DNA from 2 places in the Xanthomonas sp. WHRI 1810A genome. Region 1 is predicted to be linked to the other one. Evidence: riboswitches for the same ligand, from Rfam matches in the RefSeq annotation. Region 1 holds a riboswitch; the other holds the start of a gene.

The links. A riboswitch is a leader RNA that binds a small molecule or an ion and turns the genes downstream of it on or off. The one in region 1 is predicted to bind fluoride.
Positions count from the first base shown of each region.
Region 2: another riboswitch for fluoride. It lies ahead of ABQX22_RS18800 (voltage-gated chloride channel family protein); the one in region 1 lies ahead of ABQX22_RS03080 (voltage-gated chloride channel family protein).

Region 1 covers NZ_JBEGED010000001.1:679,035-683,938, forward strand. The annotation lists gene arsH (arsenical resistance protein ArsH) at 1-644, shown strand, start outside; gene ABQX22_RS03070 (arsinothricin resistance N-acetyltransferase ArsN1 family B) at 664-1,215, shown strand; gene ABQX22_RS03075 (DUF190 domain-containing protein) at 1,739-2,062, shown strand; fluoride riboswitch at 2,158-2,230, shown strand; gene ABQX22_RS03080 (voltage-gated chloride channel family protein) at 2,310-3,656, shown strand; gene ABQX22_RS03085 (hypothetical protein) at 3,653-4,018, shown strand; gene ABQX22_RS03090 (DUF190 domain-containing protein) at 4,099-4,422, shown strand; gene ABQX22_RS03095 (hypothetical protein) at 4,826-4,904, shown strand, end outside.
Region 2 covers NZ_JBEGED010000013.1:32,441-37,344, reverse strand. The annotation lists gene ABQX22_RS18805 (hypothetical protein) at 1-349, opposite strand, end outside; gene ABQX22_RS18800 (voltage-gated chloride channel family protein) at 346-1,692, opposite strand; fluoride riboswitch at 1,773-1,845, opposite strand; gene ABQX22_RS18795 (DUF190 domain-containing protein) at 1,941-2,264, opposite strand; gene ABQX22_RS18790 (aldo/keto reductase) at 2,353-2,718, shown strand; gene ABQX22_RS18785 (HAD family hydrolase) at 3,214-3,846, opposite strand; gene ABQX22_RS18780 (DUF6957 family protein) at 3,880-4,323, opposite strand; gene ABQX22_RS18775 (hypothetical protein) at 4,615-4,899, opposite strand.

The sequences.
Region 1 (4,904 bases):
ACGAGCAACCGACGCACAAGCCACGCATCTTGTTGCTGTATGGCTCAACCCGTGAGCGCTCTTTCAGCAGGCTACTGGCCCAAGAGGCCGCGCGCATCCTGACTCTAATGGGAGCCGAGGCCTTCATCTTTGATCCCTCGGGTCTGCCTCTCCCTGATGACGCTCCGGAAGACCATCCAAAGGTTAAAGAGCTGCGGGATCTGGTTCTGTGGTCAGAGGGACAGGTGTGGTGTTCGCCAGAGCGTCACGGTGCAATGTCTGCTGTGTTCAAAGCCCAGATCGACTGGATTCCTCTCACGATGGGCGCTGTCCGCCCCAGCCAGGGCAAGACGCTGGCGGTCATGCAGGTCTGCGGTGGATCACAGTCGTTCAACACGGTAAACCAGCTGCGGATCCTCGGGCGCTGGATGCGGATGATCACCATCCCAAACCAGTCGTCAGTACCCAAGGCCTTTCTGGAGTTCGACGACGCAGGGCGTATGAAGCCATCTGCCTACTACGACCGTGTTGTGGACGTGATGGAGGAACTGGTGAAGTTCACGCTGATGGTTCGGGGCCGGGAAACGTATCTGGTAGACCGCTATTCGGAGCGCAAGGAAAGCGCCGAGGCACTCTCGAAACGAGTCAATCAAAGATCGATTTGAGCGACCAAGGGGATAGAGAATGAGCAACACCACAGTAAGGAATGCGCAGATTTCGGACGCTCAAGCCATCCAGGCAATTTACGCACCGATGGTTGAACGCACCGCGATTTCGTTTGAGCTTGAGCCCCCTACCGTCGAAGAGATGGCCAAGCGGATTGGGTCGACTTTGCCGACTTACCCGTATCTGGTAGCGGAGCGAGACGGCCAAATCATCGGCTATGCATATGCCAGTCAGCATCGGGCTCGTGAGGCCTATCGCTGGTCGGTCGACGTCACCGTTTATATATCGCCAGAAGCGCACCGTAGCGGGGTCGGTCGGGCACTGTATGACGTGTTGCTACCGACATTGAAAAGGCAAGGCTTTCACGCAGCCTATGCCGGGATAGCGCTGCCTAACGATGGCAGCGTGGGGTTGCACGAAGCACTTGGCTTCGCTCACATAGGTACGTATCCAGAAGTAGGATTCAAGCAAGGCGCTTGGCATGACGTTGGGTATTGGCGTATTGCGCTTGATGTTTCGAGTCCGCCGAAACCCACTCTGCCGTTTATGGATATCAGTCCGCAGGTTTAGGTTGCGCAGGTCGACTTGATGGGCTGCGAGTGGCAATCAGGGCTAGTTTGACGGTCGAGAAGATATTGGCTTTTTCTCATGTCACTTGGCTCTCGCGAGTTCTGTGAAATCGACCGGCTGCTTATGGCCGAAAGCTGCCCTTCGTATTCGGCCGCTTTGGAACCTCATGCAGCCTTTGGAGGATCAGACGGACTTTGGCACATGGGAGTAGGATGTGCTCCGGATCCTCAGGGCCTCTGAGTTTCGCGAGACAATCGACCCGGCTTGCAGGACCAACAGCCGTGGTAGCCAATCACGAACTCATGAGATAATTACTAAACATCGCAGCGTTAAGCCTGGCTATGCGTTGCGGTTTTCAGAGCGTGGAATCGAAAGTTTTCCGCAGAAACAATTGCCCTGATTCAGGAAGGTAGGCTGCCCTGGGCGCTAGGCTCAGTTTCACTACACGTCGTGGGCTCGCTGGTAATGACGGCTGCCGGGCTTCTGTCCTATCAAATAATCAACACGCGCTGAGGAGAGGAACATGAAAGCTTTTCTGGTGACCTTCTTTACTCAACAGAATCGTCGCTATCAGGGAAAGATGCTCGGCGACTGGGTCGTTGATTTGGCGAAAGAAATGGGACTGCGGGGTGCGACTCTGTCCACAGGTATCGAAGGCTTTGGGCATACCGGCCGGCTGCATTCCTCGCATTTTTTTGAACTAGCGGATCAGCCTACCGAAATTCGTATGGCCATTACCGAGGACGAATCTGAACAGTTATTCAAGCGATTGGAGCTTGAAGATATCTCGTTGTTTTACATAAAAACCCCAGTTGAGCTGGGCTTCGTCGGAACAGAGGTCACCTAGTTTGGCCCTCTTTCGTAAGCGGTGACTCGAAGACGCCTTCGCTTGCCTCGTACTCCGAAACACGATTTTACATTTTGGACAGACCTAGCTAAGATCGGCGCATTGGAGATGGCATTCCTCCATTAACAAACCGCTGCGCCCGTAGCAGCTGATGATGCCTACAGAAACCTGATCAATCAGGTCTGTAGGCGTTCGCGCTCAGATTCCCTTTTTGGTCAGGCCCACCTACTTTTTTGTGGCTGGCCAAATGTCTAAATTTCGACGACCTGAACAACTCGACTTACTGCCCTATATAGCGAAATGGCTTGCGCTTGCAGGTCTTGTAGCTCTTTTGGCAGGCTCTGCTTCTGCGTTATTCCTCCTTTCCTTGGATCATGCCACCCAGTGGCGAGAAACCCATCCTTTGGTGATCTGGCTCCTGCCAGTGGCTGGCTTTGCTGTGGGACTTGCATATCACTTGATAGGCAAACCCGTTGATGCCGGAAACAACCTGATCATCGATGAGATCCATGATCCTAAGAAGATCGTGCCTTTGCGCATGGTGCCGATGGTGCTGGTTGGAACCGTGGTTTCCCACCTTTTTGGTGCATCTGTGGGACGTGAGGGGACGGCGGTGCAAATGGGCGGTGCCCTTGCCGATCAACTGACGCATGTCTTCCGTCTGCGCCGCGAAGACCGTCGGGTGATTCTCATGGCCGGTATCAGTGCTGGCTTTGCGTCCGTCTTCGGCACCCCTCTTGCCGGGGCTTTATTCGGACTTGAAGTATTGGCCATTGGACGTATGCGTTACGACGCGCTTTTCCCTTGCGTGGTTGCGGCAATCGTTGCTGACCAGGTGGGGCAAGCCTGGGGCGTGGTTCACACGCATTACGTCATTGGCGAAGTGGTTCCGGTGCAGCTGTGGAGCGTCATGGCTGTGGTGGCAGCTGGGATTGTCTTTGGCCTTACCGGCCTGCTATTCGCGACTGCGACCCACAAGCTCGGAGCCTTCGTTAAGCGGCTTATCACCTATTCACCATTAAGACCCTTCGCCGGCGGCCTGCTGATCGCAGTCGCAGTGTGGGCGCTCGGTAGTAACCATTACATTGACGTTGATAAGTACATCGGGCTAGGCATTCCGAGCATCGTCCAATCCTTTCAAATACCAATGGCCCCTTGGGATTGGCTTGGAAAGATGGTGTTCACCGTTGTCTCCTTGGGCACTGGATTCAAAGGCGGTGAAGTGACACCGCTGTTTTACATCGGTGCCACCTTGGGGAATGCGCTGGCTCCCCTCTTGCACCTTCCCTTCGGCATGCTGGCTGGTATCGGCTTTGTCGCCGTCTTTGCCGGTGCAGCTAATACGCCACTGGCAACCATCGTTATGGCCATGGAGCTCTTCGGGCCCGAAATTGCTCCGCTTGCAGCCATTGCCTGTATCGCAAGTTACCTCGTATCCGGACACACCGGGATCTATCACGCCCAGCGCGTCGGCCACAGCAAGCATCACCGTCCTCTTCCGGAGGAAATCCGGCTCTCTGATATCAAGCAATTTCATGCTCAAAGTGAATCCGCCAGCGAGCGGAAAGTGACTCTTGCGGGGGAAGAGAAATGATTGAACATCACCAAGATCGCCTGACAGCTTTGCAACTCTATTTTCCTGGCGCTAGCCGGGCTCGCGTGACCAGCTTCTGGCACCACCTAAGCGCACCTGCACTAGCCCAGCACCTCCTTAAAGTTGCTCAAAAAGCAAAAATTGAGCAGGTCATGCTCAAGACGATTTCTGCAGGTTATTTGCCAAGCTATCGCATCTCCCATCATCACCCGGAGCTTGGCGATATGCGTCATCCCCAGTGTCTGGAATTGCTAGATACAGAGGACAAGCTGCGCGCATTCCTGCGCGACCACGCTGACGAGTTACGCAAAGTGCGAGCAGTTCTTCTCTTATGTGAGTTACCGCTCACTGACGCGTCGTAATTCAGTTTGAAAACAGCTCGGAAATGAAGAGGTACGGCCGACCGAAGCGTCGGTCACTCGCGACATTAGAGGATGTAGCTATGAACGGCTTTCAACTGACGTTTTTCACCGAACAGAGTACCAACTACCAGCACCTTCCACTGGGAGAGTGGTTGGTCGAGTTCGCCAAGCGAGAGGGCGCGTTGGGTGCGACGTTGGTGAGCGGTACAGAGGGGCTAGATCATTTGGGGCATTTGCATACGGCGCATTTCCTCGGCGGTGCCGACCATCCCGTCACGGTGACTATATCCACTGATGAAATTGGGTGCGACAGGTTGCTGGAGGCATTGGCCAAGGAGTCGTTTTCACTGAGCTATATCAAATTGCCCATCGAATACGGTCGAGTGGGCCAGGCGAAAAACTAAAAAACGCACCTTGTTGGACAACCAATAAAAAGGATAAGCGCCATGTACCGAGTTTATAACCTACGTCCACAGCCAGCCCCTGCTAACTGGGCTCGTGACAACAAGCCGCTTCTCGTAGGACTGGTTTTCTGGTCACTTTTTCTGGCCGGCATCGCAGGCAGTCAAAAGGTCTCGAGCGAGGGGTGGTACATCGTCACCTCGCTCGAAGGCGCATTGGTTACGCTGCGTATGCCCAGTGAGAAGTCCTGCAAGGCCGACGTAGCCCAGACCTGCGTACCGGGCTACGAGCTGAGAGCACAGCAACATTGAGCGCGATGGCGGTTGGCAATCCAAAGATGAGATCGCGAAATGGAGCTCACCGACGTCGGCTCATCAAAATCATTTTAGAGAATTGGGAGACCACATGAGCGCAGTGACGCTGAGCATCGTATTCGGGCTTGTGATGGGCAGGTTTTTCACAGGATCCGTCTATGAGTTCGCCG
Region 2 (4,904 bases), on a different contig from region 1:
GCGGTAACTCGCATAAGAGAAGAACTGCTCGCACCTTGCGCAACTCGTCAGCGTGGTCGCGCAGGAAGGTGCGCAGCTTGACCTCTGTATCCAGCAATTCCAGACACTGCGGATGACGCATATCACCAAGCTCCGGGTGATGATGGGAAATGCGATGGCCCGTCAAATAGCCCGCAGAAATCGGTTTGAGCATGACCTGATCAATCTTGGCTTTCTGCGCGACTTTAAGAAGGTGTTGGGCAAGTGCGGGCGCACTCAGGTGATGCCAGAAATTTGTAACTCGAGCCCGACTAGCGCCAGGGAAATAGAGCTGCAAAGCTGTCAGGCGATCTTGGCGATGTTCGGTCATTTCTCTTCCCCAATAAAAGTCACTTTGCGCTCGCTGGCGGATTCACTTTGAGCATGAAATTGCTTGATATCGGAGAGCCGGATTTCCTTCGGCAGAGGACGGTGATGCTTGCTGTGACCGACGCGCTGGGCGTGATAGATCCCGGTATGCCCGGATACGAGGTAACTTGCGATACAGGCAATGGCTGCAAGCGGAGCAATTTCAGGCCCGAAGAGCTCCATGGCCATGACAATGGTTGCCAGTGGCGTATTAGCTGCACCAGCGAAGACAGCGACAAAACCGATACCAGCCAGCATGCCGAAGGGAAGATGTAAGAGGGGCGCTAGCGCGTTCCCCAAGGTGGCTCCAATGTAAAACAGCGGAGTGACTTCGCCGCCCTTGAATCCAGTCCCCAGGGAGACAACGGTGAACAACATCTTTCCAAGCCAGTCCCAAGGAGCCATTGGCATTTGAAAGGATTGGACGATGCTCGGAATCCCCAGTCCGATGTACTTATCGACATCGGTGTAATGGTTGCTACCAAGCGCCCACACTGCCACTGCGATCAGAAGGCCGCCGGCGAATGGTCGTAATGGCGAATAGGAGATAAGTCGTTTAACGAAAGCCCCTAGCTTATGGGTGGTCGTCGCGAATAGCAGGCCAGTGAGGCCGAAGATAATCCCAGCGGCGACCACAGCCATGACGCTCCAGAGCTGCACGGGAACCACTTCGCCAATGACGTAATGCGTATGAACCACTCCCCAGGCTTTCCCCACCTGGTCAGCAACGATTGCCGCAACCACGCAAGGGAAAAGCGCGTCGTAACGCATGCGTCCGATGGCCAACACTTCAAGTCCGAACAAAGCCCCGGCAAGAGGGGTGCCGAAGACGGACGCAAAGCCAGCACTGATACCGGCCATGAGAATCACCCGGCGATCTTCGCGGCGTAGCCGAAAGACATGCGTCAATTGATCCGCAAGAGCGCCGCCCATCTGCACCGCCGTTCCCTCACGTCCCACAGATGCACCGAAGAGGTGGGAAACCACGGTTCCGATTAGCACCATCGGCACCATGCGCAAGGGAATAGTCTTTTTAGGATCGTGGATCTCATCGATGATCAGGTTGTTTCCGGCATCAACTGGTTTGCCTATCAGGTGATACGCAAGTCCCACGGCAAAGCCAGCAACTGGCAGGAGCCAGAGCACCCAGGGATGGGCTTCTCGCCACTGGGTGGCATGATCCAAAGAAAGGAGGAATAACGCAGAGGCAGAGCCTGCCAAAAGAGCTACAAGACCAGCAAGCGCAAGCCATTTCGCAATATAGGGCAGTAAGTCGAGTTGTTCAGGTCGTCGAAATTTAGACATTTGGCCAGCCACAAAAATGTAAGTGGGCCTGACCAAAAAGGGGATTCTGGGCGCGAACGCCTACAGACCTGGTTGATCAGGTTTCTGTAGGCATCATCAGCTGCTACGGGCACAGCGGTTGGTTAATGGAGGAATGCCATCTCCAATGAGCCGATCTTAGCGAGCTCTGTCCAAAATGTAAAATCGTGTTTCGGAGCACGAGGCAAGCGTAGGCGTCTTCGAGTCACCGCTTATGAAAGCAGGCCAGACTAGGTGACTTCTGTTCCGGCGAAGCCCATCTCAACTGGGGTTTTTATGTAAAATAACGAGATATCTTCAAGCTCCAATCGCTTGAATAACTGCACAGATTCGTCCTCGGTAATGGCCATACGAATTTCGGTAGGCTGATCCGCTAGTTCAAAAAAATGCGAGGAATGCAGCCGGCCGGTATGCCCAAAGCCTTCGATACCTGTGGACAGAGTCGCACCCCGCAGTCCCATTTCTTTCGCCAAATCAACGATCCAGTCGCCGAGCATCTTTCCCTGATAGCGACGATTCTGTTGAGTAAAGAAAGTGACCAGAAAACCTTTCATGTTCCTCTCCTAAGCGCGTGCTGATTATTTGATAGGACAGAAGCCCGGCAGCCGTCATTGCCACCCGGGCAGGATTCACACTGGCATCATGCGCACTGGTCAAGTCGGATGCAAACGACTGGTCAAGTCGAATGCAAATGGCTGGTCAAGTTCATGCAATTGCCCAGACGGTGCCCGCGAGGCCAACCACCATCTCGTCACACTGATCGATGAAATCGCCCAACGCAAGCAAGCCACCCCCGCCCAGATTGCACTGGCCTGGCTGCTGGCACAAAAGCCGTGGATCGCGCCTATCCCAGGTACAACCAAGCTGCATCGCCTTGAAGAAAACGTAGGCGGAGCAACCGTGGAATTGACCGTAGAAGACCTTCGCGAACTTGGTGAGGTTCTGGCCAAGGTGCCTGTACAAGGTGAGCGCTACACCGCGCAGATGATGAAAACCATCAACCGTTAATCGGTCTTCAGCGCCTGACGGTGTTTCTTCGGGGGCACCGTCACACCCTCGTTTCCCACTATCCATCTGCACGAGCGACCGATCACTATGGAGTCAGAAGAAGCTACCGGCTATGGCGGCTGTATTGGTCGTGGTCATCGGCTCGCAATTGCTGCAGTGGTCAGAGACATGGACAAGTTGCTGCCTGTCATCCCTGTCTATATCGGTTTTATACTCTTGGCGCCCCTGGCAGGTGCACTCGTGGCTCGGGCATTCAAATTGCCGGCCAGCACGGCGAGATCAGTAGCCTTTAGTAGCTCCACACGTAACTCGTTGGTAGTTCTACCATTGGCACTGGCTTGACCCGAGGACATCAGAGGGCTCGCTGCGGCAGCAGTCATCACCCAAACGTTGATTGAGTTGGTCAGCGAGCTTATTTACATCCGAATAATCCCTGCGTTGATTTGGCGCAAAATGTAGTGGTTTGTAAGCATCAGCCCGACTCAACTTGCACTACTACGCGTCGGTGAGCACAACCTTTGCGAAGTCAGTGAGGCTCGAAAATCCCTCTGCCTCCCCCCTGCGTAAGCGAAAGCCGCTGATACCACATTGGCGAGGCCCGTCCCTGTCGCATCGCGCCGAGTCGCCAATCATCACGACTCGTCCATGACTGCCGAAGTCATCACCAGGCCTGACACCCAGTAAGTCACAGGTATTTCGATAGATGATCGGGGAAGGCTTCATGGCGCCAACGTGGTAGCTGAAACCGTAGCCACCTAGGTTCGGAAAGATCTGTTGAATCGCTGGGCCATATGGCATGGCCAGATTGGAGCATATGGCTGTTGGCATGCCCGCAGCCCGTAGCATCGCTATGGCTTCTAAGGCATCTGGGAACGGCTCAATGCTCGCAAGCTCGGCTTTGAGAGCTTGCTCCAGGAGACCGAGCCGGTCAGGCGACAGATGAATACCAAAACGTGCAGCCGCCTCTGAAATGCACAGTCTGTGGGTCATCAGGGTCTGCATGTCGTCTGGCCTAAAACTGCGGCCTTGCCGCTTTCCTTCGCGCAGCAGCTGACCATAGGGGTGTGTTGGCCGTGTTATCCGGGCAAGGGTGCCGAACGCATCGAAGATTACTGCCGTGATTTTCATCAGATTCCCTGGCAAGGACGTCGGGTCTGGAGCCTACTTATTAAGAGGGCCGTTAGGTGAAAACGACACGCTTGCCATCCTGTTGGCTTGGGCTTGAGCAGCGCGCACGGTTTCGATATCCGCTGACTTGCGAAAGCCGTGCGACAACAGGAGGTAGACCGTATCGACTGTTTCAAAAATACCTGCCGGATCCATATAAACCGCATATCCAGTCATCACCGAATCACCTCCAGACAACTGACCGCTACTGTGTGAGAGCACGTGATATACGTACAGGACGGTAGGCATCAGATGGGCGCCGTGAGTGATTACAGGGTCAACACCTGCGACATCAATGAGTATCCATGCGGACACAACACAATGGGGTTTGCTCATTAGGCTGCGCTTCTGTTCGATAGTCGCTTTACTGGCCATCGACGCACCGCTCACCCGCTCGCCCTCTAGGCAAAGCATCTCAGCTATACGGGGCAGGCTCATCCAATCTCCTGTCCGGCAACGTCAGCACCCAAGGCCCATCCGCTGCCACAAGGACATAGCGGCTCCCACTCCATGTCACAGCAACCACGTAGCCGCCGCACGTTTCAAACTCCATTACCGCTGAAGTACGTATAAGTCGACCGGACTGGAATCTATCTTTTCGATCCAGATAGATGGTTCCCTCCAAGCAGAAACCAACAAGCTGTGGCTCAAAAAGGTACGCGGTAATTCCTAGCTCGAAGCTAATCGTCCCAGCCTCAAGGACAGCTCCTGGTAATGGCTCGCGAGCACTCATGTTTCCTCGCTACTGAATCGCGTCACAACGACGTAATGGTCATTGCCGTTCAAGCTTTGAAGCATCTCAAACTTTCCTACCGCTGCTAACTGCCGAACAGGCGGCGTCAAGATGGTCATCCCGTCGGCAGATGCTCCCGACAGGTCGCAATACACGGAGGCAGCGAATCGATTGCCGACCTGCGCAGCGTTCATGAGGTATGCATCGATGGGCACTCCCCAGTCGATTCCCTTGGCTTTCTCAACCCCATCGGGGATTTCTGAAGCGTTACCAAAGCTCACGAATG